One region of the Roseateles sp. PN1 genome, then DNA from elsewhere that is predicted to be linked to it. Evidence: predicted binding sites of a transcription regulator. Region 1 holds the regulator's gene; each other region holds the start of a gene.
What was found. The regulator sigma-54, encoded in region 1, starts transcription at its own class of promoters, with help from an activator protein. The targets are predictions, from matches to a motif close to TGGCANGNAANCTGCTTT.

Region 1 (7,340 bases):
CACTGGCCGTGCTGGGCTGGCTGGCCCTGCAATCAGTTTGAGTCGGCGGCGGCGTTATCGCCGTTGCTTTCGCCTTCGCGCCCCGGTTTGGGCGTGCGCGCCGAACCCTTGATCAAGTCGAACTTGAACATCCGGCATTCGATCGGGCCGTTCCACATCGGGATCTTGCGCGACTCTTTGAGGCGCATCTTGCTGGGCAGCTTCATGTCCGGGCACAGCAGCCAGGCGGTCCAGCCGGCCGGGTTCTCGGTGTAGGCGCGCTTCCAGTGCGCCGCCAGGCGCGGGAAGAAGTCGTCGCCAGCATCGCGGGCTTCTGAACCGCCCGCATCCCGGCTCATCTGGAAGTTGCCGGCCTTGCCGCGCACCTCGATACGCTCGCCGTAGGGCGGGTTCATCATGATGGTGCCTGGCATGCCTTCGGGCAGCTCGGGCGCCGGGCGCTCCAGCGCATCACCGCCGTTGAATTGGATGTACTGGGCCACACCGGCGCGCTCGGCATTGCGGCGTGCAAAGTCAACCATGCGGAAGGCCACATCGCTGCAGTAGATCGGCACGGCGGGCGCATGCTCGCGGTCTTTGGCGGCTTGCTTGATGGCTTGCCAGCGGCCGCGCAGCGGCACAAAAGGCAGTTGGCGCTCAAAGGCGAAGCGGCGCTGCATGCCGGCGGCCATGCCGCAGGCGATTTGCGCGGCTTCCACCGCAATGGTGCCCGAGCCGCAGCAGGGGTCGTGCAGGGCGCCGCCGGCTTCGGGCGTGCCCTTCCAGCCGGCCGCAGCCAGCATGGCGGCAGCCAGGGTTTCCTTCAGCGGGGCGTCGCCCTTGTCCTCGCGCCAGCCGCGCTTGAACAGTGGCTCGCCGGAGCTGTCGATGTAGAGCGTGGCATCGGTTTCGCTCAGGTGCAGCATCACCGGCAGATCGGGGTAGCGGGTGTCCACGCTGGGGCGCTCGCCGGTGGCGTCGCGCAGCACATCGCAGATGGCGTCCTTGACGCGCAGGGTGGCGAAGTTGAGGCTGCGCAGCGGGCTGCGCTGGGCAATGGTGTCCACGCGGATGGTTTCGGCCGGGGTGATCCACTGTGTCCAGTCGATTTTGCAGGCCAGGGCGTAGATATCGTCCTCGTGGCGGTAGCCGCCGCCGATCAACTCGATCAGCACGCGCTGGGCCAGCCGGCTTTCGAGGTTGAGCTTCATCACGGCTTCCAGATCGCCCTTCAGCGCGATGCCGCCGCGCAGCACCTCGATATGGGTTTTGGGCAGGATGCCCCGCACCTCTTCATCGAGCAGGCGCTCCACGCCGGAGGCACAGGAGACAAAGAGATGGAGCTTATCGGTGGGGGAAAACATGGGGCAGAGGCGTTGCGATTGCGGCCGCAAGCAAAAAGTTCAAAGGGCAAAAGCACATGGGCTTTGGGGCTGATTGTCCCAGTTCGCGGCCAGGCTTGGCCAGAGGGCGCGGAATTCAGGCCCGTGCCAGTGCCGCAGGCCTGGCCTGAGCTGGCCTTTAGGCCGGCAGCGGCGCGTCGGCAGGCCTGTCTTCGCTTGTGGCTTGAGCCTTTGCGGGCTCGGCAGTTTGCGTCTGCCCGGCCATGGGCTTGGGCCATTGCAAGGCCTCGGCGACGAAGGCCTCGATGGGCGTGGGCCGGCCGAACAAATAGCCTTGGTAGGCATGGCAACCCAGCTGCGCCAGCAGATCGCGCTGCGCCTCGGTTTCCACCCCTTCGGCGATGACGTGCAGGCCCAGGCTGTCACCCAACTGCACAATCGCATGGGCAATGGCATGGGCATTGGGCTCGCTGATCAGGTCGCGCACAAAGGATTGGTCGATCTTGAGTTGCTTGAGCGGCAGGCGCTTCAGGTAGGCCAGCGAGGAATAGCCGGTGCCGAAATCATCCAACGACAGGCCCACGCCCAGGCGGCCCAGCTCCGTCATCAGGCGGATCACGCCCTCCACATCGTCCACCAAGGCGCTCTCGGTCAGCTCGATCTTGAGGCGCTCGGTGGGGGCGTTGCTGCGCGCCAGGATTTGCTGCAAGGTGGACAAAAAGCCCTTGTGGCGGAACTGGACGGCACTGACGTTGACGGCCAGGCTCAAGCCCTCCAGCCGCGGCTGACCGGCCCACAAGGCCAGCAGCGCGCAGGCCTGCTGCATCACCCAGGCGCCCAGTGGCACGATCAGGCCGGTCTGCTCAGCCAGGGGGATGAACTGTGCGGGCGAGACCCAGCCGCGCTGCGGGTGTTGCCAGCGCAGCAGCACTTCGGCGCCGGTCAACTGGCCGTGCTGATTGACCTGGGCTTGCAGATAGAGCGCGAACTGGTCGTTCTGCAAGGCGCCGCGCAGGTCCGCCTCCAGCGTGGCGCGCTCGGCCATGGCGGCCTGAGTGACCGGGTCGAAGAAGCACAGCTGGTTGCGGCCGCCCGCCTTGGCTTGGTACATGGCGTGGTCGGCATGCTTGAGCAGGTCTTCGCTGCTGCTGCCGTCGCCCGCGCCCCAGACCTTGATGCCGATGCTGGGCGTGCTGTGGTGCAGATGGTCTTTGAGCTGGTAGGGCTGGCCCAGCACGCGCAGGATCTTTTCGGCCGCCGCTTCGGCATGCTGGGCAGCCTCGGCGTAGTCCTGGCCCAAGTCCTGCAGCAGCACCACAAACTCATCGCCACCCCAGCGCGCCACCGAGTCCTGCGCCCGCACCGTGCCCAGCAGGCGCTGCGCGATGCTTTGCAGCAGCAGATCGCCCATGCCGTGGCCCAAGGTGTCGTTGAGCGACTTGAAGTTGTCTAGGTCGATGAAGAGCACGGCGCCGTGGCGGCCCTGGCGCTGCGCCGAGGCCAGGGTTTGGTTCAAGCGGTCCAGCAGCAGGCGGCGGTTGGGCAGGCCGGTGAGCGGGTCGTTGAAGGCCAGCTTCTCGATCGCGGCTTCGGCACGCTTGCGTTCGGTGATGTCGCGCGTCAGGCCGATGAACAGGGGCTCGCCATCGCGCTCGATGCTGGACACGGCCAGGCTCATCGGGAAGTTGCTGCCGCTCTTGCGCCGGCCGGTGACGTCGCGGCCGACCCCGATCACGCGTGCTTGATTGCCGCCCAGGTAGTTGCGCAGATAGCCATCGTGCTGGCTGGCCTCAGGCTCGGGCATCAGCAGGCTGACATTGCGCCCGATCACTTCCTCGGCGCTGTAGCCGAACATGCGGCAGGCCGAGGCGTTGAAGCTCAGGATCAGGCCGCGCGCGTCGATGGTGATGACGCCGTCCACCATATTGTCCAGAACCGCCTGGGTGTGCTGGGCTTTGTCGTGGTCGCTGCGCCGCTGAGCTTCGCGCAACGCGGCGATGCTGCGCAAGCGACGTTGGCGCAGCCACAGCGCCAGGCCGCTGACCATGGCCAGCAGCAAGCCGGCCCCCAGGGTCTGCTGCCATTGGCGCTGCCAAGGCGCTTCCAGGGCGGTGATCTGGCGACCCACGGCAACGATCAAGGCGCGGTTGGTTTGCAGGCCCGGGGTGCGCACGGTTTGCAAGGCCGTCAGGCGCTCATCCCGGCTGACTAGGGCCAGGCCTTGCTGAACGCTGGCGTCTTGGCCGCTGGCCAGATGGCGGGCCAGTAGCGAGCCCGGCCGGTCCAGCAGCCGGCGGCCCATCCAGGCATTGTTCTGCGGGCGCAGGCTGTAGAGCATGCCGTCGGCGTGAACCAGGGCGCTCCAGGTGTCATCCGAGGTTTGCGCCGCACCCAGCACCAGCTTGAAGTAGTCGGGGTCTAGCGTCACCATGGCCACGCCAGCGAATTGCCCGCGCGCATCGAACAGCGCTCGCGACAAGCTCATGGTGTATTCGCCCAGCGCATTGCTGTAGGGCGGTGAGACATAGAGCATGCCGTACTGCGGCGCCGCTTTCGGCATCAGAAAGTAGTCGCGCGTGCTGGCGTCGAAATTGGGGAGCTCGGCCAGCGAGGTGGCTCGCATGCGCCCGCGGGCATCGATGATGGCGGCCATGCGCACACCGGGCATGGCCTGGGCCAAGGCGCTCAAGAGTGGGCGGGCATCTTGCTGCATCTGGCTGTTGCGCCATTTGCCGTGGGAATCGTCGATGGTCTGCAGCGCCGCCTGAATGCCATGCAGCTGCTGCGCCACGATGCCGTCCAGCACTTGCACTAGGCCTTGCAGGCGCTGGCTTTCTTGCTGCTGCAACTCGGCGCGTTCATGCCTGAGCCCGATGACGGCACACAGCGCGGCGATCATGCAGGCCAGGGCGAACACCAGCCATTGCGCGTGAAATTGCTGAATGCAGAAGACCGAACCGGGGCGGTTCGCCGAATGGGGGGCTGGGCTGGACATGGTGGGCGAGGTGAGGGAGCGTCACCTTAGCGAGTCGCCCCTGCCTCAGCCTTGATGCAGATCAATCAGCAGGGTTTGCGCAAATTGGCCGGGGCGATCTTCAGCGCTTCGCGGTATTTCGCCACGGTGCGCCGCGCTACCTGGATGCCTTGCTCTTCCAGCATGCTGGCCAAGGCGCTGTCAGACAGCGGCTTGTTCGGCGCTTCCGCCTCAACGAATTGCTTGATCAGCGCGCGCACGGCGGTGCTGGAGGCATTGCCGCCGGCCTCGGTGCTCAGGCCCGAGCCGAAGAAGTACTTCAGCTCAAAGGTGCCAAAGGTGGTGGCCATGTATTTGGCCGTGGTGACGCGTGAGATGGTCGATTCGTGCAAGCCCAGCTCGTCGGCAATCTCGCGCAGCACCAGGGGCTTCATGGCCAGGGCGCCGTGGGTGAAGAAGCCTTTTTGCCGCTCCACGATGGCTTTGGAGACACGCAAAATGGTGTCGAAGCGCTGCTGGATGTTTTTAATGAACCAACGCGCTTCCTGCAGCTGGCCACCCAGCGCACTATTGCTGATGCCGCCGCGGGTTTGCCGCAGGGCGTTGGCATACATCTCATTGATGCGCAGCTTGGGGGCGACTTCGGGGTTGAGCATCACCCGCAGCTCGCGGCCGACCTTGCGCACGATCACATCCGGGATCACCGCCTGCGACTGGCCTTGCGCGAAACGCCGCCCCGGTTTGGGGTCGAGGGCGCGGATCAGGGCTTGCGCTTCGCGCAGCAAGGGCTCGTCGGCGCCGGTCAGCGCCATCAGCTTTTTGCTATCGCGCTTGGCCAGCAGTTCCAGGTGCGATTTGCAGATCAGGATGGCGATCACCTGCGCCGGGCTGCGCGGCAACGCGCGCAACTGCAGCGTTAGGCATTCGGCCAGGTCGCGTGCGCCGACACCGCCGGGGTCCATGTTCTGCAGCCACTTCAGGGCGATGCGCAGATGGTCCAGCAGCTCTTCTTGCTCCTCGGCATCGCTGGTCAGTGCCTGGGCGATGTCTTCCAGCGTGTCTTCCAGATAGCCGTCTTCGCCCAGCGACTCGATCAGTACTTGCAAGGCCATGCGGTCGGCCTGGCTGAGGTGCATGCCGGCCAGCTGCTGATTCAAATGCTCTTGCAGGCTGATCTCGGCGAACTCCTGCTCGCTGCGATCGTCGTCGCCGTCATTGCTGGCGCTGCCGCTGTTGTGGTTGCTGGGTAGTTCGCGGATGCCGTCGAAGTCATCGCGCTCGGTGCCGTTCTCCCAATCGTCGCGCTCGGTGCTGCCGAAGTCTTCGGCCCGCAACTCCGGCGTGCTCTCGGCGTCGGCGTCGGCGCCGCCGCCCAACTCGGTGTCGGCGCTGCTGTCGTCGGAGGCGCTGGCGCGTGGCGGCTCGCTGATCTCGGGCGCGGCCACGCTGATGTCATCCTCGGTATCCAGCAGCGGGTTCTGCGCCATCATCTGCTCGATTTCCTGGTTCAACTCCAGGGTCGAGAGTTGCAGCAGCCGGATCGATTGCTGCAATTGCGGGGTCAGCGAGAGATGCTGGCTCAGGCGCAGCTGAAGCGACTGTTTCATCACATGCGGAAGTTTTCGCCGAGATAGACCTTGCGCACATCGGCGTTGTCCACAATCTCGGCGGGCGTGCCTTCGGCCAAAACGGCGCCTTCGCTGATGATGTAGGCGCGGTCGCAAATGCCGAGGGTTTCGCGCACATTGTGGTCGGTGATCAAGACCCCGATGCCGCGCGCCTTCAGGAAGCTGATGATGCGCTGGATCTCCAGCACCGCGATCGGGTCGACGCCGGCAAAGGGCTCGTCCAGCAAGATGAAGCGCGGCTGGGTGGCCAGGGCGCGCGCGATCTCAACACGACGGCGCTCGCCACCCGAAAGCGCGGGGGCGGGGCTGTCTCGCAGCTTTTCGATGCTGAGGTCGTGCAGCAGGTTTTCCAGCAATTCATTGATGCGCGCCTTGCTCAGCGGCCGGCCATTGGCATCGAGTTGCAATTCCAGCACCGCGCGGATGTTTTCTTCCACGGTGAGCTTGCGGAAGATCGAAGCTTCCTGCGGCAGATAGCTCAGGCCCAGGCGGGCGCGCTGGTGGATGGGTAGGTGCTGGACCTCTTTGCCGTCGATGTGGATCTCACCAGCATCGGCGCGCACCAGGCCCACGATCATGTAAAAGCTGGTCGTCTTGCCGGCACCGTTGGGGCCCAGCAGACCCACCACCTCGCCGCTGTCCACGCCCAGGTGCACGTTCTTGACCACTTTGCGCACGCCGTAGCTCTTGGCCAAACCGGTGGCGTCAAGGCGGCTGCGCGGCGCGCTGCTGCCGCTGATCGGGGGCGCGCTGCTCATGGCGCCTTTTTACTGCTGGGCAGCTGGGTGCTGGGTTGCAGGGTCAGGCCAGAACTGGCGGCGGGCTCGGCGCTTGCTGCCGAGCCTCGCGGCATGATCACCACGCGGACGCGGCCGGTGGGGTGGGGCGAGGTCTTGCCGCCGTCCAGGGTGAACACTTCGCTGCGGTTGTCGTAGACGATCACGGCGCCGCTGACCTCGTCGGCCACCGAGCTGCCCATGGTGCGATGCACCACCGCATTGCCGATGAAGCGCACGGTGTCGCTGCGGGTGTCGTACTCGACCTGATCGGCAAAGCCTTCGATGGCCTCGCCGGGAATATCACGGGCCTGGCGGAAGGACACCTGCTTGCCGGTCTGGCCATTGGCATAGGCTTGAAAGTAGCCGTCACCGGTTTCGCGCACATCAATGCGCTCGGCCTTTAGCAGCAAGCTGCCCTTGCTGAGCACCACATTGCCGTTGAACTCGGTGCGCTGGCGCGCCATATCGACCCGGCCACCCTGGTCGGAGGCGATGTTCAGTGGTTTGAACTGGTCGGCCTTTTCGGCGCGGGCGATGGTTGCGGCGCCGAGCATCAGCGCCACGGCCAAGGCGACACGGCCAGCGTTGGCGATGTCTTGGGCGACGGCTCTGGCGCTAGGGCGGGATGGGCGAAGGC
Region 2 (7,340 bases), on a different contig from region 1:
ATGCCGCCAAGGCCGGCGCCGATGATCACGATATGGGCCATGGCTTGTCTCCTAGTCTTGGTTTGTTTGCGTGTGGATGGGAACGCGGTGTTCTGCACGGCTAGCTTGCCGTGTCAGGAACTCGTCACGGCTGGTTCGCGCGAACCAGGGGTGCCAGCGGCGCTGCTGGTACAAGAGGGTCAGCAGTTGCCCTTGATGGGCATGTGCACTGAAAAGCAGAGTTTCATCGGCAAGGCGGAACAAGCGCCGCATCACGCTCTCCCAGAGTGCCTGTGGGTCGACGGGTTCTCGTTGATAGGGGCAGGCATCCATCGCCAACAGCCCCCCACAGAACACCCGGTCGCGCCAACGGAAGCTCAAGCAGTCCTGCGTATGTCCAGGGGGCGCCAGCACCTCAATGCTTTCACCGCCGAAGGGCAGCAAGCGACTATCGTGTGCAAGACCCTGGATGATGGGCGCACCCAGCATTTGCAGTTGCTCAAGTTCGGGCGTCGGAATTTGGCTGTCGTGATTGTGGGTACGCAATAGCCAGCGCAGCCGCAGGCGCTGTTCAGCCATCATGGCTTGCAGCAAGGCCAAGTCCGCGCTGCGGGGATCGACCAGCATGGCTTCGCCAGCTTCCAGGTCCGCCAGCAGATAGCTGGCGCAAGCCGAGCGTTCATCTTGCAGAAGGCGGAAGTACATCTCGAGTTCCTAAAGAGCCCCGCGAAGCAGCACGAACAGCGCTAACGCGAGCAAACAGGCCCAGCCTGAGAGGATCATGCGCAGAACGGGCAGGCGGGGCATGAAGCCCACGCCGCGAACGAAGCCCGCACTCATGGCCCAGCAAGCTAACAAAACCAAGGTGTGGTCGGCTCGTCCACTGGTCGTGCTCAGCAGCGGCGGATAGAGCGTGCCGCCCAACATGATGGCAAGTGCGGCGAGCAGACTCGGGCCGTGAACGGCAGCTTTGCCCTGGCCTTGGCTTTGTGTCTTGCTCATGGTGTCGGCGTTTGGACGTCGTCGGCTTGCCTCCGTTCCTCGGCCAACTCTCCCCACATTGCGTTCATCACGGCCAGCAGTACAGCGAAGCCGACGCCGAGCATCCAGGCGAAATACCACATGGTGCAGTTCCTTTCTCAGGCGCTATCGCCGATGACAAGCCGCGTTGCGCTCAAAAAGCGGTGCGGCGGAATTTCGAGATTGCTTGGCGCGGGTTTGTTCTTGAACACCCGGCCAGCTAGATCAAAAGTAGAACCATGACAGGGGCAAAAGAAGCCCCCAGGCCAGTCCGCATCAACATTGGGGTTGCCCGAGCCGGCAGCCACAGCCGTCGGCGAGCAGCCCAGGTGCGTGCAAATGCCGATGGCCACGAAGACCTCGGGGTGAAGTGAGCGGCCGGCGTTGCGCAAGGGCTCGGGCAAGTCGTCTCGCCGCGAATCCGGATCAGCCAGTTGAGTCTTCAGGTTCGCCAAGCTGGCCAGCATGGCCGGCGTGCGTCGCACCAGCCAGACCGGTTTGCCGCGCCATTCAACGGTCTTCATCGACCCTGGCGCCAAGTCGTCGATGTCTACCTCAACCGCAGCACCTTGCGCTTTAGCGCGTTCGCTGGGCGCGAAGCTGGCCACAAAGGGCAGGGCGGTGGCAACGACGGCCACACCCCCAGCTGCGCCGGTGGCGAGCAACCAAAGGCGCCGCTCGCTATCGTCGGCAAGTTCGGCCGGCATCGTGGTGGAGAGCTTGTGAGTATTCATGCGGGACTCCTGGTGGGGCTTTCTTCAAGGCTTGCAGCGCAGATTGCGCCGTACAAGCCTCCGAAACAAAAAGTTCAATATGCGCTGTGGCTATTGGCTCGAATGTGAGCCACCGTCACCTTGCCGCGCATCACACGGTAGGCCCAACTGGTGTAGAGCACGATCAAGGGCATGAAGATCAGCGTGGCCCAGAACATGATGCTCAGTGTGAGGTGGCTGGATACGCTGTCCCAGACGGTCAGGCTCGCCGCAGGCATGCTGGATGAGGGCATGAGGAAGGGGAACATGGCGGCTCCGGCAGTGCCGATCACGCCGGCTAAAGCCAGGGACGAGACCACAAAGGCAGACAGGGTCCGCCCAGCATGCAGCAGCGCGGTGGCCAGCAACGGGCCAGCAAGACCCAAGGCCGGCAATGTCCACAGCGCAGGCCAAAGCCGGTAGTTGCCCCACCAGGCCTCGGCGCTCCGCACCACGGTCTTGGCCAAGGGATCGGGCAAAGCAGAGGGATCAATCACCGAGGTGATCACGTAGCCCTCGATGCCACCAAAGCGCAGCCACAAACCAGCCGCCAAGAATGCCAAGACCATGAACAAGGCCGCGCCGCTGGCGGCGCGCTTGGCGCGGGCCTGAATCTCGCCTTCGGTTCGATGGGCCAGATAGATGCCGCCGTGCATGGTGATCATTGCACTCGAAACCACGCCGGCCAGCAGCGCAAAGGGATTGAGCAATTGCCAGAAGCTTCCGCTATAGGTCGACACCAGATAGTCGTCGAACTCAAATGGCACGCCTTGCAGCAAGTTACCGAAGGCCACGCCGAAGATCAGCGGTGGCACGCTGCCTCCGACAAACAAGCCCCAGTCCCAGGTTTTGCGCCAAGTGCTGTTTTGGATCTTGCTGCGATAGTCAAAACCGACCGGTCGGAAGAATAGGGCCCACAGCACCAGTAGCATGGCCCAATAGAAGCCGCTGAAAGCCGTCGCATAGACCAACGGCCAGGCGGCAAAGATGGCGCCGCCGCCGGTGATGAACCAGACCTGGTTGCCGTCCCAATGCGGTCCAACGGTGTTGATGACGACACGGCGCTCCTCATCGCCGCGTCCGACGAAGGGCAGCAACGTGCCAACGCCCATATCGTGCCCGTCCATCACGGCAAAGCCGATCAGCAGCACGCCGACTAAGAGCCACCAAATCAGCTTGAGAGTGGGGTAATCCATCATGACGCTCTCCTCAGGCGTGAGTCGGTTCGAATTGGTAGCGGCCAGTGCCCAAGCTACCCGGCCCCTGCCGAGCGAACTTGATCATCAGATAGACCTCGATGATCAGCAGCACGGTGTAAAACCCAACGAAGCCAGCCAGCGAGCCGTACAGGCTCTCAACGCTGAGCGTCGACACACTCAGATGGGTGGGCAGCACGCCGTAGATGGTCCAAGGCTGGCGACCGTACTCAGCCACAAACCAGCCCAGCTCGCAGGCAATCCACGGCGCAGGCAACATCAGCACGGCCCAGCGCAACAGCCAGGGACGGGCACGGCATTCGCTCTTCAGGGTGCTCCAAAAAGCTAAGCCGAAGAGCAGCAACATGGCAAAACCTAAGCCAACCATGATGCGAAAGCTCCAGTACATGGGCGTTACTCGCGGCACGGTGTCGTTCATGGCCTTGTCAATCATGGCCGGCGTGGCTTGGCTGACGTCACGGGTGTATTTCTTCAGCAACAGGCCGAAGCCGAGGTCACCCTTGGTGAGTTCGAGTGTTTTGCGTGCCTGGAGGTCGTCGCGGTGCTTGCGCAGCGTTTCCAGCGCCATCACGGCACTGATGCCATTCACAATGCGTTCGCGATTGCGGGCTTTGATGTCATGGATGCCCGGGATTTGCTTGCTGAGCGAGCGGGTGCCGATCATGCCCATCACATAAGGCACTTCGAGTGCCCAGTCGTTCTTTTGCTCGGCTTCGTTGATGCCTGCGATCACATTGAAGCTGGCCGGCGCAGGCTCGGTTTCCCACATGGCTTCCATGGCCGCCATCTTGGTCTGCTGGGCCTCGCCAACGGTGTAGCCGCTTTCATCGCCAAGCACGATGACCGAACAAACGCTGGCCAGCCCGAAAGCAGCTGCAACACGGAAACTGCGCTTCGCAAACTCAACATCGCGTCCGCGCAGCAAGTACCAACTGGAGATGGACAGCACAAACATGGCACCGGTCACATAGCCGGCCGACACCGTATGCACGAACTTGGCTTGCGCATCGGGGTTGAAAACGATGGCCCAGAAATCCACCATCTCCATGCGCATGGTCTGCCAGTTGAACTCAGCGCCGACCGGGTTTTGCATCCAACCGTTAGCGATCAAAATCCACAGTGCCGATAGATTTGTGCCGACAGCCATCAAGGTAGTGACCAACAGATGCTGAGTCTTGCTGAGGCGATCCCAGCCGAAGAAGAACAGGCCGATGAAGGTGCTTTCGAGGAAGAAGGCCATGAGGCCTTCAATAGCCAATGGCGCGCCGAAGATGTCGCCGACGTAGTGCGAGTAGTAGGCCCAGTTGGTACCGAACTGGAATTCGAGCGTGATGCCGGTGGTTACGCCAAGGGCGAAGTTGATGCCAAAAAGCTTGCCCCAGAACCGGGTCATATCCTTCCACACTGCCTTGCCGGTCATCACGTAGACCGTCTCCATGATCACCAGCAGCCAAACCATGCCCAGGGTCAATGGCACGAACAGGAAGTGGTACATCGCAGTGGCGGCGAACTGCAGCCGAGAGAGATCGACGAGTTGTTCAGAAATCATGGCTGAGCTCCAGAAGCGGGAAATGCGGAAACAGCAGTTCCAGCTAGGTGAGCAGCAGTACGCTGTGGATCAGTTGCGACCCGAAGCGGGCGCACGAAAAGGCCCCAAATCAGCAACAGTGCCAACAACTTGATGGCAATTGCTAGGGCGAGGTGATGGGTCAATGGCTTGTGCTTCATGCCTTCCCATTCGCAAGTGCCATGCCACCCCATCGCCCCTTGGAAAAGCCCGCTCACAGAGAGTGCTTTGCCCATAGAGGCGCATGGTGGGATCAAGCGCTTCTGCCAGAATTGCTGAATTGACAAGTGCCATAAATGGCAGTCAACTGACATTTGTGGCAGTTGATCGGTCGACGGCCGGGTCGAGCGCAAAGACAGTTGCAGCCAGTTCAGGGAGAACGCCATAGACAAGTTCACTACGCCAACGGTGCCGGCAGGCGCACCATTCGAGTTGCTGTCTTTTTTGGAGGAGATGCCCGAGCCACATATCCTGCTCGACGATCAATACCGCATCGTGGCGGCCAATCTGGCCTACCGACAGCGCTTCAGCCCCCACAACTCGGTGATCGGCCGTCACTGTTATGAGGTTTCGCATGGCATCAGCGTGCCCTGTGACCAAGCCGGTGAGTCCTGTCCATTGGCCCGTGCTCGCACCAGTGGCCGCCGCGAGCGTGTATTGCATCTGCACCATACGCCGCAAGGCGAAGCCTATGTGAACATTGAGCTGTCACCCCTGCGAGATGCCAGCGGGCGGCAGGTCTACTTTGCTGAAAAGATGGAGTCGCTGCCGGTGGCGCGCGGTGTGCCTGCGTCCGAGGGCTTGGTGGGGCGTTCCCCGTCGTTTCAGCACATGCTGGGCTTGGTCGCGCGGGTGGGCCCCTCCCCAGCCAGTGTGCTGCTGCTTGGTGAATCTGGTACCGGCAAGGAGCTGGTGGCCCGTGCGGTTCACGACGCCAGCGTGCGGGCGGCCAAGCCCCTGGTTGTTGTTGATTGCGCCAGCCTGCCCGATGCCCTTTTTGAGAGTGAGTTGTTCGGTCACGAAAAAGGGGCTTTCACCGGCGCCCATGGGGTCAAGGCGGGCTTGGTCGAGTCGGCGAGCGGTGGCACCTTGTTCCTCGATGAGGTGGGCGATATTCCACTGACCATGCAGGTCAAACTGCTGCGCTTTCTGGAGAGTGGCACCTATCGCCGCGTCGGCAGTACAGACTTGCGACACTCTGATGTGCGCTTGGTTTCGGCCACTCACCGTGACCTCGCCGCGATGGTGGCTGATGGGCGCTTTCGGCAGGATCTGTTCTACCGGCTCAGCACCTTTCCTATCCATCTGCCACCACTGCGCGAGCGGGGGGCCGACATTCCCTTGCTGGCGGAGTCATTGCTGGCCCGTGTTGCCGCCGGCCGCAAGCTAGTTTTAGGACCCGGGGCACAGCGTGTGCTGGCTGACTACGCTTTCCCTGGCAATGTGCGGGAGTTGCGCAATGTGCTGGAGCGCGCAGCGCTACTCAGTGACGGTGAGAAAATCGATGCGCTCACCATTCTGGCTGCCTTGCAAGTGGGCGCAACTGCTGGCGGCGGTTCGTGTTGCGCGCCGCAAGCGGCAATTAATGGTCGCAAGCTGCGTCAGCTCGAAGACGAGGCCCTACGCGCCGCCTTACAGCGGCATGGTGGTAGCCGCGACGACCTAGCGGCAGATCTGGGCGTTAGCGTTCGAACACTGTACCGGCGGCTAGCTAGATTGGACGCGGTTTCCTGAGGTTTGCTGCGGGGAGGCTATGGCGAGGGTGGCACAACACAAAAAGGGCGTTTCCAGAACGTGGGGCCGTGTGCCTATGCCAACGCAAGCGGCTCCGAGTGACGCCGGCGCCAAGACCCTGGCGGCATTGGTTCTGACGAGTACCCAGTAGACGCAGTGCGACGCCACATGACACTCCGAGCGGGGTCAGGCCCGGATCGCTACAGGCCTTGCCATGCTGCATCGGCAAAGTTGTTGCTCCAGCACCCTTTTGCTGACAGTGATGTTCAGCGTTTCTGCCCAAAAGCAGGATCGCATGGCCATTCTTGGAGGATGCGGAAATCGCCCTGGGTCAGCGCCTGATCAAGAAACATCGCTGTGCCGATTGCCATGCCGAAAGTTCGGCGGGGACAGTTCAGGCGTTTACCGAGCGATGGAGCGCGCAGAGACGGCGGGGCTTCGCATGGCTTGGTCGAGCAATGCCATACCGAAGCGAGTCCTCGGCATGTTCCCGGAGGAGTCATCAACGGCCAAGGCCGCAGCCTTAACAAGAAATTCTGCAGCTGCAAGTGAGCACGCTATAGGTCCCTGGGCGGCTATATCGTTAGATGCGAATATGATAATTCATCGGTCACCACAACAACAGAGAGCTATGGACCCGCGCAAAACCGAAGACAAGGTTTTTGAATCGGTCGCTGAACTGTTTTCACTCCTGTCCACACCGATTCGGCTGAAGATCATCAGCGCCGTCTGCCATGGCGAGAAGAATGTTTCCGAGTTGTTGAGCGAAATTGACACCACACAGCCGAATATGTCGCAGCACCTGTCGACGCTGTACCGCAGTGGTGTGCTGTCTAAACGCCGTGAAGGCACCCAGATTTATTACAAGCTGCAAAGCGACCGGGTCGCCGCGCTGTGCAGGGCGGTCTGCACCCAAGTGGCTGCCGAACTTGACCCTGAGACCGAAATCGAGACCAAGGAACGCTTGATGCCGGCGGTGGCACGCTAAAGGCTAAGCCTTGCTTGATTGCTGCAGTAAAACGGTTAGCCCGCCAGGGCTCTTTGCCCAAAGGCTCCTTGGTTTGCCTGCGC
Region 3 (7,340 bases), on a different contig from region 1:
AAAGTGGCGAGCAATCGCGTGCGCAGCGAGACTCGCTCGAGGGCCGCACTCAGGCGCTGCATCAGGGCCTGTCGCATGGGCGATCCAGCGGCACTTCGGCACGGGCCGACGCTTGTTCCAGCAAGCGGTAGCCCAGGCCCCGCACGGTTTCCAGCTTGAGACCGGACACCGCGAGCTTGAGTCGCAAGCGCGAGACATGCAGTTCGAGAGCATTGGCGCTGAGTTCACGGTCCCAATGCCCCAGGCTGTCTATCAGCTTGCGTTTGGGCACCAGTTGCGGACTCTGCATGACCAGCTCCAGCAGCAAGGCCCACTCTTTGCGGGTAAGCGGCAAAGGCTCGCCGCTCAGGCTGGCGCTGTGCTCGCCCATGTCCAGCGCGAGGGCCCCGAGTTGCACGCAAGCGAGCTTGTTGGCGCTGGCACGGCGCAGCAAGGCCCGCAAGCGTGCCAGCAGCTCCGGCAACATAAAGGGCTTGGCCAAATAGTCATCGGCGCCGAGATCAAGTCCGCGCACCTTGTCCTCCCAGTCGTCACGCGCGGTGATCAGCATGATGGGCAAGGCGCAGGCGCGAGCACGCAACTGGCCCAGCAGGCTCAGCCCGTCAATGCCCGGCAGGCCGATGTCGAGCAGCAAGGCGTCATAGTGAACATCGCGCAAGGCCATGCACACCTGTTCCGCTTGCGTCAGCAAGTCAACGGTGTAGCCCTCCCGGCACAGGGCCTCCACCAGGCTGGCGCCTAAGCAGGGGTCGTCCTCAATCAGCAAGATGCGCATGGCTTCACCTTGTCAGCCTTTGCTTACGGAAAGGCAAGTGGCTTCACTTTGCAGCTGTTTTGAACGCACAAACTTGATCAAAGGCAAGCTGCGTTGCCCACGTTGGTAACGATATGTTTTTGACTGGGTTTCGACAGCATCGCCTCGGTAGATTTGGGCCCATCGCAACCGCTCTATCCTGCAAGGAGGCCTCTATGCAATGCAAGCGACTTGTCCTGTCCGGCGCAGCAGCGCTGCTGCCTTTTTTACTCGCAACTGCTGCCCAGGCACAAACGCCGCCGGTGCCGGCCGGCCGCCTGCTGGCCTCGAACTGTTTCCAGTGTCATGGCACCAATGGCAAGGGGCCTGGCTTCGAGCGCATCGCCGGTAAGTCAAGCCTGGAGGTTTACAAGGAGCTCAAGGAAATGAAGGCTGGCGGCGAGGGTCAGGGCTTGATGACCAAACACGCATTGGGCTACACCGATGCGCAACTGCGCGAGCTGTCGCAATGGCTATCGACGCAGCGTTGAGCCGCGCATCAATCAAAAGGAGTCTGCAATGAAGCGACGTCAACTCATTCAAGCGGCGATGGCCGCTGCGGCCGGCATGACCGCTTGGCACCCCCTGGCCAGCCAAGCCGCCGGTGCGGGAGGCAGGGTGATTGTGGTGGGCGGCGGCATGGCTGGTGCTACCGTGGCCAAGTACCTGCGCCTGTGGAGCAATGGCGGCTTGGAAGTGACGCTGATCGAGCGAAACCCCGCCTATGTCTCCAACATCATGAGCAGCCTGGTGTTGACCGGGCAGCGTTCGATGAGCAGCTTGCGCTTTGGCTATGACGCCCTGAAGACCCGTCACGGTGTTAAGTTAGTCACGGATGAGGTCTTGGAAGTCGATGCCGTCAACGGCTCAGTTTTGCTGGCCTCGGGTCAGCGCCTGGTGGCGGACAAGATTGTCCTCGCCCCGGGCATGCGCTTTGATTTGCTGCCCGGCCAGACCGATCCCAGCCGCATGCCGCATGCCTGGTCGGCCGGCGTGCAAACCGAACAGTTGGCCAAGCAGTTGGCTGCGATGCGCGCGGGCGGCACGGTGCTGCTGACGATCCCCAAGACGCCGTATCGCTGCCCTCCCGGCCCCTATGAGCGAGCTTGTCTGGTGGCCGACTGGTTGAAGGCCAAGAAGCCAGGCAGCAAGCTGATCGTGCTGGATGCGAACCCCGACATCGTGGTGGAGAAAGACAATTTCTCTAAAGCCTTCTTCGGCTTGCATGCCAATGTGATCGAATACCACAACAACGTCGAAATCTCCTCGGTTGACGAGCGGCAGATGGTGCTTTACACCAATGGCGGCGCGGTGCATGGCGATGTCATCAACTTGATCCCGCCCCAAAGAGCCGGCAAATTGATCGAACAAACCGGCCTGGCGACGGCCACCAACGGCCGCTTTGCGCCGGTCGATGTGCTGAGCTACGCCAGCTTGAGCGCGCCCAAGGTGCATGTGATTGGCGACTCCAGCGCCACCACCCAGCCCAAGGCCGGTCATATCGCCAACCAGGAGGCCAAGGTATGCGCCGATGCGTTGGTGCGTTACTTCGGTGGCTTGGCCCCGGATCAAGCGCCAGTCACGAACTCGGCCTGCTTTTCAACTATCACCCGCACGCAAGCCTCTTGGCTGACGGTCGTCTTTCAATACGATCCGCTGTCAAAGACAATGCAGGCAGTGCCCGCCAGCGCCAGTGCCTCGTCCGGTTGGAACGGTGACAATTTTGATGACATGAACCAATGGTTCAAGGCCTTGATGGTGGACTCGTTTGCCTGATGCTCCCCGATCGCAGTCCGATGACGCGCTCAAACACGGCGAGTCTCGGCGCTGCGACTCACCGCCGACGATCCGGCAACGACCTTTTCAACCTCAAGTCCTTAAGTCAATCGAGCCGCGTCAAGCTCTTCGATCAAGCGGCGTTAGTCACTTGAGCCCTTGTCGTTTTGCATTCTGTGCAGTCTTCGCCTCCGCGTTGGCAGCAGCACGGTCATGGCGATCAACGACTTTTTCAACAGAATATGCCCATACCGGGCATTCAGTCCGCCGTTCAACCTTGCCGATTCTTCGTACCAGCGTGACACATCGACGTACAAAATACTGATCATAGAAGCAGTATTTCGAGGGTGCCCGTCCTTGATGACTCTGAACCCGTTACACCCAAGCGCGCTACCTGTGGGCGGTGTTGATTGCGCGGATCTACGAGGCTTTTTCGCTACTGTGTCCTCAGTGTGGAGGCTAAATGAATCAGGTCGCATTTATCGCCGATCGCCCTAAGGTGCGCAAAACACTGGCGCACATCTGAGCCGAGCCTGAGGCCCCGCGCATTACGCCAGCAGGCGGCCCACCACTCTGAGAGGACTGTGATGCGCCGCAATCCGAGGCTGTTTGCGCGCGAGAACCAGTTTTGGACCTTGCGTCGCAGGTCGCTCCATCGCCCACTTGTGTGCATTGAGTCCGGTTTCTGCGCAGCACTTTCTGTCGGAATTTTTTACATCGAACCACCAAGGGTTTTTACCCTCCCATATGCAAATTGTTGATTCTTATAGATTTTGGCCCTTGATCTAGGGGGTGGCACGGTTGCTGCTTAGCCTTTGGCATTGACGCCAAACTTTAACAACCTTGACCCAAGGAGTTCCCCATGTTTCGTCGTCTCACCGCTGTCGCCGCCTTGATGGCTGTTTCCTTCTCCGCCCAGGCTGGCCTGACCACTCTGACCGGCGGTGACTGGCCGCCGGCCGGCAGCTCGGGCCTGCAAGACGTGCTGTTCAACAAGCAGACATCTGCCGGCGGCGCGATGGTCGCGATCGGCGCACATGCCTACAAGAACGGCGCTTTCCTGGCCAACGACGGTGTGCGCAACTTCTACGCCCAGAGCGGCACGTATGCACCGGACGGCAAGAACTATGCAAACTGGAGCTTCGACTTTTCGTACAACCTTGGCGCCAATTGCACAGGCTGCAAGGTGTTCCTGGGTATCGATTCGGACCAGACGGCTGGCGTGAACTTTGTTGATAGCGAGCTCACCGCCGCCTTCGGCCCGGTAGCGCTCAACTCATGGAACATGGAAATGAACTTCCTGAGTCCATTCAACTTCGACCCGTTCTCGGCCAGCAGCACCGATTTCCGCCTGTACGTGACCGACGCCAACGGCGCCCGTCTGGTCAGCTCGGACATCACCGTCAACGTGCCTGAGCCAGGCGCATTGGCCCTGGTCGCAGTGGCCTTGGCAGGCCTGGGCCTGAGCCGTCGCCGCAAGGCATGATGGCAAGCGGGCGCTTGCCCGCTGTACGTTTGCTCACAGCGGCGACCTTCGGGTCGCCGCTTTGCTTTTCGCGGTGCATAGCGCGACCGGTCTGAAAATCGGCAACTCGGGGTCACGGCAACTCGCGGTCAGGCCTCAAATCTAAGGTCGATACCTGTCCCTTGCCCCAGCAAGCACCCGAACCCCTTTGCCAACCACCTTGTCCTGCGTCTTGGTGTCGAAATCGCTTGCCTGATAACGCTCATGCAATTGGCTGGACGGATCATCCCAGTCGCGATTGACCATGGAAGCGAGGGTCAAGTCTCAATTTTGAAGGGCATCAACCGGCTTTTTCGACATTCCAATTCCCCGCCGGGCACCGCCGGTATGGGGCGATGAGGTGAACTGAACCGACCAGGGCCGATACCCGCTTTGGGCACTGAGTTGCCTCGAAATCAATGCACCCGAAATGTCCCAGCCCGTGCTGGGCCGACAGTTGAAACAAGTGCCGCATCGCTGACGTTCGGTTCGCCGACCGTCTTGGTCAACGGCGCCGTCGCTTGACTCAGACCATTTGGCCTCCTCGAAACCCGGGGCGAAACAGGTGTCGCCGTCGGGCACGGCGTGACTTGCGCCGCAGTCCTCTCTGCTTTGTCGTGCCGCCCACATGGGTCAAGAAGGGCCGCCCCGGTACTATGTGTCTCACACACGTACCGCCATGTCGACCTCCTCCATCAGCCTCTCAGGCATGAACGCCGCCCAGACCAGCCTCGGCGCGGCGGCTCACAACATCGCGAACCTCAACACGCCCAATTTCCGGCGCCAGCAGGTGCAGCAGGCGTCGGAGCCAGGCGCAGCCGGAGTGAGCACCTCACCGTCGCAGGCGGCCCAGCCGGGCAATGCAACTGAGACGGATGTCGTTGCAGAGTTACAAGCGAAGAATTCGTTTCTTGCTAACCTGGCGGTCTTCAGGACGCAAGACAAGATGATGGGCGCGCTACTGAACATCTTTGGTTGACGCGCCATGCTGCTACGGCCGGCGCTGCTCGCATTGATCGGTTTTTACGGAGTTGCGCGCGCCGCTGATCCGACGGTATCGCCCTCCGAGCAGCCGCTTCGGCCTTGCGACGTCCCGGTGCGCTTCTCAGCGGAGTACTTTGCTGACCCGGAAGTCGACACCTCGAAATCCACGGCGGAGATCACGAAGCTCGGCAATGCCTTTGGGGCCTCCGAAAGGGGCGTCCATCTGGGTCACGTCATCGTTCAGACGGAGATTTCCGTCGTGCCGCAGGCGACTTGCTCAGGCCTTCAAGTGATCTTGAAGTTTGTCAGGCCGGTCCTGCGTATCGCGAGCAATTTGCCTCCCGGCTCGTGTGCCGAGGCGCTGGTCCGCAGGCACGAGTGGACCCACGTCAAGATCTACCGCGAGATTGCGTACGAGTTTCGACATCTCCAATATCACGGCTTCGGGCCGCTGAGTTCGGCCTCTGTGATGCGGTTCGCGAAGCAGGAATGGAAGCGACTCGAGTACCGCCAAGTGCTCTTCGACAGTCCAGAGGAATACGCCAAGAGCCAAACGATGTGTGAGGGCGAGATTCCGAAGCTGCTGCGTGCCGCAGCGCCGGCGGTTTCCAAGGGCTAGGCTATTGGGGACCTGAGTTGCCGATGGAGCGGACTGGCCAACTCGCGACTGCCACAAATCGGCCAAGAACCGACCTCAAGGCTTGCAGTTCTTTGGGCTGGTTTTTCCATCTTCAAGGCGATATCGCTGAACAAAAGTAAGCGCGCCGGCCCCGCACCGCTAAATTGCTTTAGTTGAGGGAGCTTGTAGCGGTGAGGCTGCAGCATCGCCAAACTGTAGCGCTCGGGTTTTTGAAAGCCTGTCGCGCCCGCGGAGGCCTCAAGGTGCGCCAAGCGGCCAAGCCGTTAGGCCGAAAGCCGTGCATCAGAAAAACAAAATCGCGGCATTCGTCATGGATTGGGCATTGGCGACACAGCGAGCACAGGCACTAATTTTTGAATCGGCGCAGAATTCGTATCAAGTTGTTACCAGTGGTTCGAAAAGAGCTGCTCTTGGCAGCTGTTTCACCGAGGGCAAACCTGTCGAAAGACAGGGACGCAAAGCTTCCGGCCTAAAGCACGACAGTGCTATGGCAGCGGGGCCGCCGGCCTGACTGGGCTTTGCCCCAGGGCACAAATCGATCAACGAATGTGGTCGGATTGAGCAGGCTGTACAGCGTGGCCCTCGCCTCAAATCTTTTTGCGCGCGGCCACCATGACTCCTTACTTCCTCCCAAACCGTATCGGGTTCTTTCGTACACCGGCCGCTTGGGCCGCCAGTGCCCTGTCACTGACCCTGCTGGGTTGCGGCGGCGGTGCTGAGGAGGCACAAGCCCCGGCCAGTGCTAACGCGGTAGCGGCGGCCGAAGCCTCCGTGCTTGTGGAGGGTCGTGTGTTCAAACTCTGGGCGCCCGGCGAGGAGGCCACCGTGCTTGCCGAGCAGCGGCAGGCGGATCCGCAAGCGGATGGCAGCGAGGTCCGCCTGATCGTGCGGCTGAACCCGGCGGCGGTGATGGACAGCGGTCGTGCCTATATGCTGAGTGCCACGGCGGCGGGTGACGGCGGCGAGGGCGCTGAGGGGAGCGCGAGCGACGCAGAAGCCACCGCCGGCGCCCTGCATGCCAAGCAACTGGCCGCCAAGGCCTCGGCTGTTGCGACTGCGGTGGATGCCGTGGTGACACAGTCGGTCCTGGCGGTGTCGCCGAGGGCGCAGGTGCGCCAGCAGTTTTCGCATGCGGTGGAGAGTTTCGTGATCACCGTGCCTTGGGCGCAGGCCCATGAAGTGGCCACCGAATTGGCGCGCAACCCCAGCGTAGATGCGGTCGAGCCCGACCGCGTGTTTTCGACCGGCCAAGTGGCCGGCGTACGCACCCTGGACGCCCGTGCCTGGGGTGTTGACCGCATTGACCAGCGTGCACGTCTGTTTGACAACAGCTTTCGCCAAAGCCTGAGGGGCGATGGCGTCAACGCTTATGTGCTGGACACTGGTATCAACCCGCACAACGAGTTTGGCGCCCGCTTGGTGGCAGGCTTTTCAGCCATCAACGACGGCCGCGGCACTGGCGACTGCAATGGGCATGGCACCCATGTGGCCGGCACGGTGGGCGGGGCCACCTTGGGTGTGGCGCCCGGCGCGCGTTTGGTGCCGGTGCGGGTGATGGACTGCGGAGGTTCCAGCACTGGCAGCTCGGTGCTGGCGGGGCTGGACTGGGTAGCCGCGAACGGCAAACGCCCCGGCGTGGTGAA
Region 4 (7,340 bases), 200 kb from region 1:
CCGCCCGTCATCCATGATTTATTGGCGGCCGACGGCAGCACCATCAAACATATTATTCAAAACAAGCACGGCATCATTCATGTGAAATCGAGTGATGGGGAGCCCGGCGGCGACGTGACCTATGGCAACAATATGTATGATGGCAAGATCAGCACCGATCTGCATATCAATTCCAACCGCCTGGATCGCGCCTATTTGATGGCCGTGATGCACCCCAAACCCAAACGGGTGCTGGTGATCGGCCTGAGCAGCGGCGCCTGGACCCGCGTGATTGCTGGTTTGCCGGATGTTGCGCATATCGACGTCATCGAGATCAACCCCGCTTATCTCGAGTTGATCGGGCGATATGAAGCATTCTCGGGTCTGCTCAAGGATCCACGCATCAACATTCATATTGACGATGGACGGCGCTGGTTACGCGCCCATCCTCAAGCGCGTTATGACCTCGTTTTCATGAACAGCACCTTTCACTGGCGCGCTTATATGACGCTGCTTTTGTCAGGCGAGTTCATGCAGCAGGTGAGTGGCCACTTGAATACTGGTGGCATTTTCGCCATGAATACCACCGGCAGCGCTGACGTGTTTTTCACGGCTCAGCAGAATTTCAAGCATGTGGTGAGATACAGCAATTTCGCCTATATGAGCCAAATGCCGCTGCAAAAACGCGCCGATGCGGAACAGGTGCTGCGGCAGGCTCGCCTCGGTTCCCTGCCGGCATTCTCAGCCGAGTTATTCAATGAAAAATCGCTGGGCCACCGCTTGACGCATGATCGCTTGGAAAGCGCCGCCGAGTTTCTTGCCAATGAAGCGCGCAATCCCGCGCCCGCAGCCATCCATGACCAAAACCTCTTGACCGAGTTTCGTCATGGCCGTCAACCTCTGTTTGGCCTGTTGGAGAACTGGCTTCCGGCCACTCCGCACAAAGATTGAGGCAAAGCCGGACTAGCAAGGCTCTTGCAATTACGGCCCCTGCCAATCGCAGGCGTGCTGTTTAAAACCGCGATCAAAATCGCCGAAATGAGTGAGCAAGCGCGTGGCCGAGCCCGCTCTTGAACTCGTCAAATCAGGGTGTGCATTGGGTTTTGCGATATCAATGCCCGCCAACCCCAACATGCTGGGGAAGATGGAGAGCGTACTGACCGCGCGGCGGCTGTTGTCCGTCAAGCTAGCCAACGCATCGCCACGCGCTTGGCGCCACTGGGGCGACAACCAAACGAACATCGGCACACGGTAGTTCTTCTCGGCCGCAAAGCCGTGCCCGCCGCGCGGGCACTTGCCGTCAAAGAATGTTTCTCCATGGTCGGCCGCATAAACCAGGCTGGCAATTTGGCCAGTTTGCGCCAGCAATTCAATCGCCTGATTCAGCACGGTGTCGGTGTACAGCACGCTGTTGTCATAGGTATTGAGCAAGAGATCCTTCTGACTGCTGCGCCACAAATCACCTTTGTCTGCCCAAGCCAGCGCCGGCTGGAACTTCGCATACCCCTCAGGATAGCGATGCCCGTAGTGCATATGGCTGCCAAGGGTGTGCAGAACAATCAATTGCTTGGTTTCCTTGCGGCGCGCCAATATCTGCTTCAGATGCGGCAGCAAATCGCCGTCCAAGGCCCCCGCACCGCGGTAATCCACTGCATTGATGAAGAACTGTTCGTCGGCCTCTCTGGCCAATACCGAGATCGGCGTTTCATGCGCCCCCGCCGCGCCTTGCGTGCTGAGCCAGTAGGTTTTAAAGCCGGCCTGCTTGTAGGCCGTCAACAAAGAGGCCTCAACCGGCGGGGCCAACATATTCTCAGGTGGCCGCCGCGTCAGCATCAGAGGCACTGACTCACGGGTGGCCGATGCTGCGCTCACCGCATCCTTGAACAAGAGCAGGTCTTGGCGTGCCGACAGATGCGGCGTGGTGGCGCGCTGCGCGCCAAACAAATGCCAGCGGTCGGGGCGGCCTGTCTCACCAATCACCAAGATGTGAACCTGGGGCTGACCGGCAAAGCTGATTTCGCGGGCTTTGACACCAAAGTCAAAACCCTCAATCGCCGCGCGATGGTCGTGCAAGGCTTGGCGGTGCTCCATATAGCGCGCCCATCGCAGCGGCAGGCCCCAAGGAAACAAGGGTTCCAACTCGCGCAGAAAGTCGGGCTTGGCCTGCTCCAGAGAATGCGTCAGATAGGGATTGAGCTCTGTCTCATCCGCGCGCTGCAGGTCTTTTTCCGCCCACAGCAGCAAGGCTTGGCCGAGCACCAGCAAGGTACCGGCAATGGCCACCCAGTAGCGGGACCGGTGAGACCAACGCCTATCGCGCGACCAAATCACGGCCGCAGCCCAGAAGACCGCAGCACTGATCATGCCGACGCTCAGGATCACCGCGCCCAACCACGGGCCAATCCAAGCCAAAGCCTCAACCCGATTGGTTTCCGCGATCACCCCAAACACATGGGCGCCGGCTGGTTGGGCGAAATGAATCAAATAGAAAAGCTCAAACGGTGCCAACAAAGCGCTTGGCACCAGCAAGACCAGCAAATAGCGACTGCGGCCGACGAGCGCCAGTAACCAGAGCGTCACCGACAGGCAAAGCAGCAAAGGCATGGCCCTGTCAATAGCGGCGACCTCGCGGCCCTGGGTTTGCCAGCTCAGCCAACAGGCCGGTAGCAGGGGCAAGACAAAAACAATGGCGGCGGCCAGTGCTTCACGCCAATCGCGGCCGCGCTCAATCTCTCGCATCAACAAGCTCGTCGTTCTCTATTTAGCTAAAAAGCAGCCCTGGCCGGCTGCGGCAAAAGCCAATGCTTTGGTCACGCGAATCGGGGCGCCCAAAAAAGCATCAAGACGTTGAATTCTTGACGATCGCATCTCTGATCACCGCCACATCTACATCGGTCGAAACCGCCCAAGACAGGCGTGAATTCTGCAAGTTGGGCGTGAACGTGATCGTCTTGCCACCCAAATCGGCCCCCACCTTGGTGGCCGGCATGAAGGTGGCCACGATCACGCCGTCTGTGGCCTCAACGTTGGTCAACACATTGGTGGCCGTCCAGGCAGCGATGCCATTGCTACTCGTATTGCAGCCTGTGACGGTGCCGCTGTCTTGGGCGCAAACAGCGACAGCCAGCCTCACACCGTCCATGCTGGAGATGGCCGACGCGACCCTGCTCTTGGCGACATAGTCCTTGTATTGGGGGATCGCTACCGCAGCCAAGATGCCGATGATCGCCACGACGATCATCAATTCAATCAGTGTGAAACCTTGGTGGAAACGCTTTATGTTCATGATGTGAGGCACCTGGTATTGCAGCGGAGGGTTGACGAAAATGGGGCGACGCCAACTCTTCAACGCATGGCGCGTGCCAAGCCTGGCCAAGGCCATTTTGTGAGTTTCCACACGGAATCGTCCTGAGGACCAGGCCGGCGCTGACCAAACGCGTCAACAAAGATGACACAAGCCGTCGATGCCAGCAAAGAGTGACCCTTTGCGCCATCCAGCAAGCCCGGCAGCAAATGTCGGCTCGAATGGCGAAGCCCAGGAGCGACTTAAGGGGCGATATAGCCCGAGATTGCCATGCCAGCGGTTTCGGCCGCCGGGTAAGCAAAAAAAAGCGCCTCAAGAGGCGCTTTTTTGATTGGGCCGACCATGATGTCGACCCTGGACTCGCTATCAGTATCAGGTACCAGCAGCGGTCGAATTCTTGATGATGGAGTCATACACAGCCTTCGCGGCTGTCTGGTCAACGTTGGTTGCAACCGTCCACGACAGACGCGCATCGGTCAACACTGGGGTAAAGGTAATTGTCTTGCCACCCAGATCGGCGCCAACATTGGCTGCAGGCGTGAAGGTAGCGACGATGACGCCATTCGTGGCAACAACCGTAGTCAGGATGTTGGTGGGCGTCCAGGCAGGGATACCAAACGCGCCAGAATTGCAACCAGCCAACCCGGCATTTTCCTGTGCGCACAGAGCAACAGCCTTCTTCACACCGTCCATGCTGGACACAGCCGAGCCGGCCTTGGTCTTGGAGGTGTAGTCCTTGTACTGAGGAATGGCCACAGCAGCCAGGATACCGATGATGGCCACGACGATCATCAGTTCGATCAGGGTGAAACCTTGTTGGACGCGCTTCATGTTCATGATGGAGATCTCCTGGCCGAAGCCAAATAAAAAAGCCGTTGAGGGGTGGGGGACAACCCCCTTGAATGCAGGGGTCGTGCCAGCTTGTTTCAACGCTCTTCTCGTGCGTTTCGTCACGCTCCGGCTGGGCAAGGGCCTCACGGGCTGACAAAAATTGTCAACCCAGGTGACACAAAGAGGTTGAGGCACAAGGAAGTGACAATTTACGTCCGCACTACGCGGCGCCAGAAAAAATTTTGGGGTCAGAGTCGATTAATCGCAGCAAGGATTAATCGACTCTGACCCCAATAAAAGGAGATCGTGGGTGCAGGGCTACAGCACCATCACCTGTCCGGCCTGCAAAGGTGCAAGTTTGTGGGCGGTGCTCAGGGCGGCAATCTCGCTCATCACGGCGTCCACCTCGCCGGGCTTGATGTGGGTGATGTGCACCTCCACCGGCCCTTGCAGATGCTGCAACTCCAGGGCCAGCGAGGCGGGGCAGAGGTGTTTGCTGACGGTGGCAACTTGCTGTTCCTCGTCGCTGAAGGCGGTTTCGATCACCAGGTGCGAGAGCTTGAGTTCGGCCAAGCGGCGCCACAGGGCCGGGTTGGGCCCGGTGTCGCCGGTGAACACCCAGTGGGCGTGGCCGCTGGCCGGGCCGCCGTCCACGGCAAAACCGACCGCAGGAACGGTGTGCGCGGCGCTCAAGACCTCGACCTGGCGCTCGCCCAATTGCAGGCGATCGCCGATCTCAAAAGGATGCAGGCTCAGCACCGGATGCTCGGCCGAGGGCAGACGGGTGAAGTCGGGCCAGATCACACCGTTCAGGATGTGATCACGCAGCGCCTTGAGCGTGGGCGCCAGGCCATGCACCTGAATCGGCGGGCGGCCGGCCGCGGCGCGCAAGCGCAAGACCGAATCGGCCAGCAGCGGAATGGCCAGCACATGGTCCAGATGGGAGTGGCTGACCAGGATGTGATCAATGCGAGCCAGCGCTTCCAGCGACAAATCGCCCACGCCGGTTCCGGCGTCGATCAGCACATCGTCGTCCAGCAGGAAAGCGGTGGTCTTGAATCCGGCGGCGATAGCGCCTGAACAACCGAGGACGCGAATTTTCATGAAGGGGGTCAAATGGGGATTTTGGGATCCTGCCGCGGCATGTGTGAGATGCTGTGCTCTCACGCAGAAACGCGCCCAGAGACCGCAATGTACGCACCCAGCCAAGACACGCAAGTGCGCAATACCGGTTTTTTCCGGCAGGCGAACGCCCCGCGTATGCCCCGGCGTGAATGCGTGATTTCCTTCACGTCGGCAAAGCTGCCTGACACCCCGGGCCAGGCGCGCCAGCCCTTGGCATACTCCGCCCTTCACTGCTGGGCGCATCATGGCTACCAATGACAAAAACAAGGGCGCTACCAGCCTGAAATTCATCACCCCCACGGGCAAGACCGGCATGACGCTGGAGGAGTTGCTGGAACAAGCGCGCACCTTGAAAGCGGCCGGTGAGCTTGAGCGGCGCAAAGCCAAAGACACAGGCGCTTCCGGGCGAGTGCACGAAGCAGCGGAGGACGAGGCCGAAGGCGATTCAGACGACGATGCTGACGACACCCCGCCTTCCGGTGCACTCAGCGCCGACGAACAAGTGCTGCTGGACGCCCTGCTGCTGGCCGGCAACACGCGCGGGGTGGAAGGCCTGCGGCTTTGGCTGCAAGCGGCCGATGCGCAACGCTATCCCTCGGGCCGCGCCTTCACGCCGGCCGAGATCAGCAAATGCCTGAAGTCCCTGCACCGCCGTGGCCTGCTGCATCTGCAGCAAGGGCGCGGCTATGTGGCCGATGTGCGTGAACACAGCGAACGCCTGCAAACCCTGCTGCTGCGGCCCGAGGCCAAGGACTACTGGCGCTGGCTGGCCTGGGTGCTGGCCGGGGGCCACGGCAGCCCGCTGCAGCCCAATAACTGGTTGAGCTTTCGCAGCGGCGATGAATGCAGCAAACTGCTGCGCCTGCTGATGTTCTCGGGCATGCCGCGGGTCGACTTCGAGTCGCGCCTGGTCTATTGGCATGAGTTGCAAGAGCCCGCTCGCATGAGCGATGTGCTGTGCCGCCCCTGGATGCCCGAGGCCCTGGGCCGGGTGGCGCCTGATTTGCTGGAAACCTTGCTGGCCCAAGCCCTGCGCATCTTGCCGGCGGACGACGCCCGCGCCTTGCAATTGGAGCAATGGTTGCTGGCGCGCTTCACGAGCAAGCCGCTGGACGTGCCGGCAGCGCAGCGCGCCATGCTGGCCGAGCGGCAAGCGCTGGGCCTGAACTTCAAAGCCATGCGTGAGCTGCTGGCCGGCCTGGAGGACCCGGCCCTGCCAGCCTTCGAGGCCCTAGAAGCCGCCGCCCGCGGGCAATGGGCCGAGGCCGCCGCCACTTTTGAGCTGGGCATCAAGGAAGTGCGCAAGGCCCACAAGCTGCGCCGCGCGCCGCTCAGCGAAGACCTGTCGCGCATCTATGTGTGCTGCTTGCTGGCGCAAGACGATCCCAAGCTCTGGGACGCAGCGCGCAAATACTGCGTGAGCGAATCGGGCTCGCGCAGCCCTTCGCCGCATGAGTTATGGGGCCGCTGGGCCCATGTGATTGGCGCGCGGCTGGGCGAGGTCACTTTCGACCCGGCCTGCCTGCAATATGTGCCCGCCCTGGAAGTGCGCGAGCATGGCCTGCCCCAGGCGGCCGACCGCCTCTTGCTCGCCGCCTGGCTGGGCAAGCCAGCGCCGGGCTGGGAGCCGCTGGCCGCCCAAACCCTGGTGAACCAGTTGACCAAGACCGGCCAGCTCTGGCATGCCGCCTGGACTGCCCAGGCCGCCGAACGGCTGGAACTCGGCAGCATCACGGTCGCGCTGGGCGGCCAAGCCCAAGCCCAAGCACCCGTCTCCTTCCTCGGTGGCCCGCGCGAAGCCTGGCGCGACGCCCTGGCCGCCATCACCGCGCTGGCGATCGAGCCCGAAGGCAAAGCCGGTGCAACGGCCAGTGCCCTCGACCTGGCCTGGTCGCTCACCCTCGACAGCCAAGCCCGCGTGCAAAAGCTGGAGCCGCTGGAGCGCAGCGTGAGCGCGCGCGGTGTCGAGAAGCTCAAACCCATCAGCCTCGCCAAGCTGAAGAAAAACAGCCAACCGCATGCGCGCGACAACGCCGTGCTGCGCCACATCGAACGCAGCCCCTACAGCGGCGCCAACAGCTTTCAGCTCGATGTGACGCAG

Region 2: the regulator sigma-54 is predicted to act here: its motif matches at 4,706-4,723, upstream of cydP (cytochrome oxidase putative small subunit CydP).
Region 3: the regulator sigma-54 is predicted to act here: its motif matches at 3,363-3,380, upstream of AABB87_RS22205 (PEP-CTERM sorting domain-containing protein).
Region 4: the regulator sigma-54 is predicted to act here: its motif matches at 4,185-4,202, upstream of AABB87_RS00690 (pilin).

What each region holds. Positions count from the first base shown of each region.
Region 1 covers NZ_JBCARA010000001.1:391,272-398,611, forward strand. Annotated here, with positions in the region: gene AABB87_RS01510 (16S rRNA (uracil(1498)-N(3))-methyltransferase) at 1-41, shown strand, start outside; gene AABB87_RS01515 (THUMP domain-containing class I SAM-dependent RNA methyltransferase) at 33-1,343, opposite strand; gene AABB87_RS01520 (bifunctional diguanylate cyclase/phosphodiesterase) at 1,501-4,317, opposite strand; gene AABB87_RS01525 (RNA polymerase factor sigma-54) at 4,383-5,903, opposite strand; gene lptB (LPS export ABC transporter ATP-binding protein) at 5,903-6,682, opposite strand; gene lptA (lipopolysaccharide transport periplasmic protein LptA) at 6,679-7,340, opposite strand, start outside.
Region 2 covers NZ_JBCARA010000010.1:224,913-232,252, reverse strand. Annotated here, with positions in the region: gene AABB87_RS16585 (NAD(P)/FAD-dependent oxidoreductase) at 1-41, opposite strand, end outside; gene AABB87_RS16580 (hypothetical protein) at 52-684, opposite strand; gene AABB87_RS16575 (cyd operon YbgE family protein) at 694-981, opposite strand; gene cydX (cytochrome bd-I oxidase subunit CydX) at 978-1,103, opposite strand; gene petA (ubiquinol-cytochrome c reductase iron-sulfur subunit) at 1,119-1,733, opposite strand; gene cydB (cytochrome d ubiquinol oxidase subunit II) at 1,808-2,950, opposite strand; gene AABB87_RS16555 (cytochrome ubiquinol oxidase subunit I) at 2,961-4,517, opposite strand; gene cydP (cytochrome oxidase putative small subunit CydP) at 4,514-4,696, opposite strand; gene AABB87_RS16550 (sigma-54 interaction domain-containing protein) at 4,989-6,269, shown strand; gene AABB87_RS16545 (ArsR/SmtB family transcription factor) at 6,901-7,257, shown strand.
Region 3 covers NZ_JBCARA010000020.1:37,990-45,329, forward strand. Annotated here, with positions in the region: gene AABB87_RS22180 (sensor histidine kinase) at 1-77, opposite strand, end outside; gene AABB87_RS22185 (response regulator) at 62-775, opposite strand; gene AABB87_RS22190 (c-type cytochrome) at 970-1,284, shown strand; gene AABB87_RS22195 (FAD/NAD(P)-binding oxidoreductase) at 1,313-2,569, shown strand; gene AABB87_RS22205 (PEP-CTERM sorting domain-containing protein) at 3,432-4,055, shown strand; gene AABB87_RS22210 (flagellar basal body protein) at 4,753-5,052, shown strand; gene AABB87_RS22215 (hypothetical protein) at 5,059-5,676, shown strand; cyclic di-GMP riboswitch class I at 6,118-6,204, shown strand; gene AABB87_RS22220 (S8 family peptidase) at 6,310-7,340, shown strand, end outside.
Region 4 covers NZ_JBCARA010000001.1:189,541-196,880, reverse strand. Annotated here, with positions in the region: gene AABB87_RS00705 (MFS transporter) at 1-930, shown strand, start outside; gene AABB87_RS00700 (phosphoethanolamine transferase) at 961-2,718, opposite strand; gene AABB87_RS00695 (pilin) at 2,819-3,361, opposite strand; gene AABB87_RS00690 (pilin) at 3,656-4,120, opposite strand; gene AABB87_RS00685 (MBL fold metallo-hydrolase) at 4,433-5,218, opposite strand; gene AABB87_RS00680 (DEAD/DEAH box helicase) at 5,484-7,340, shown strand, end outside.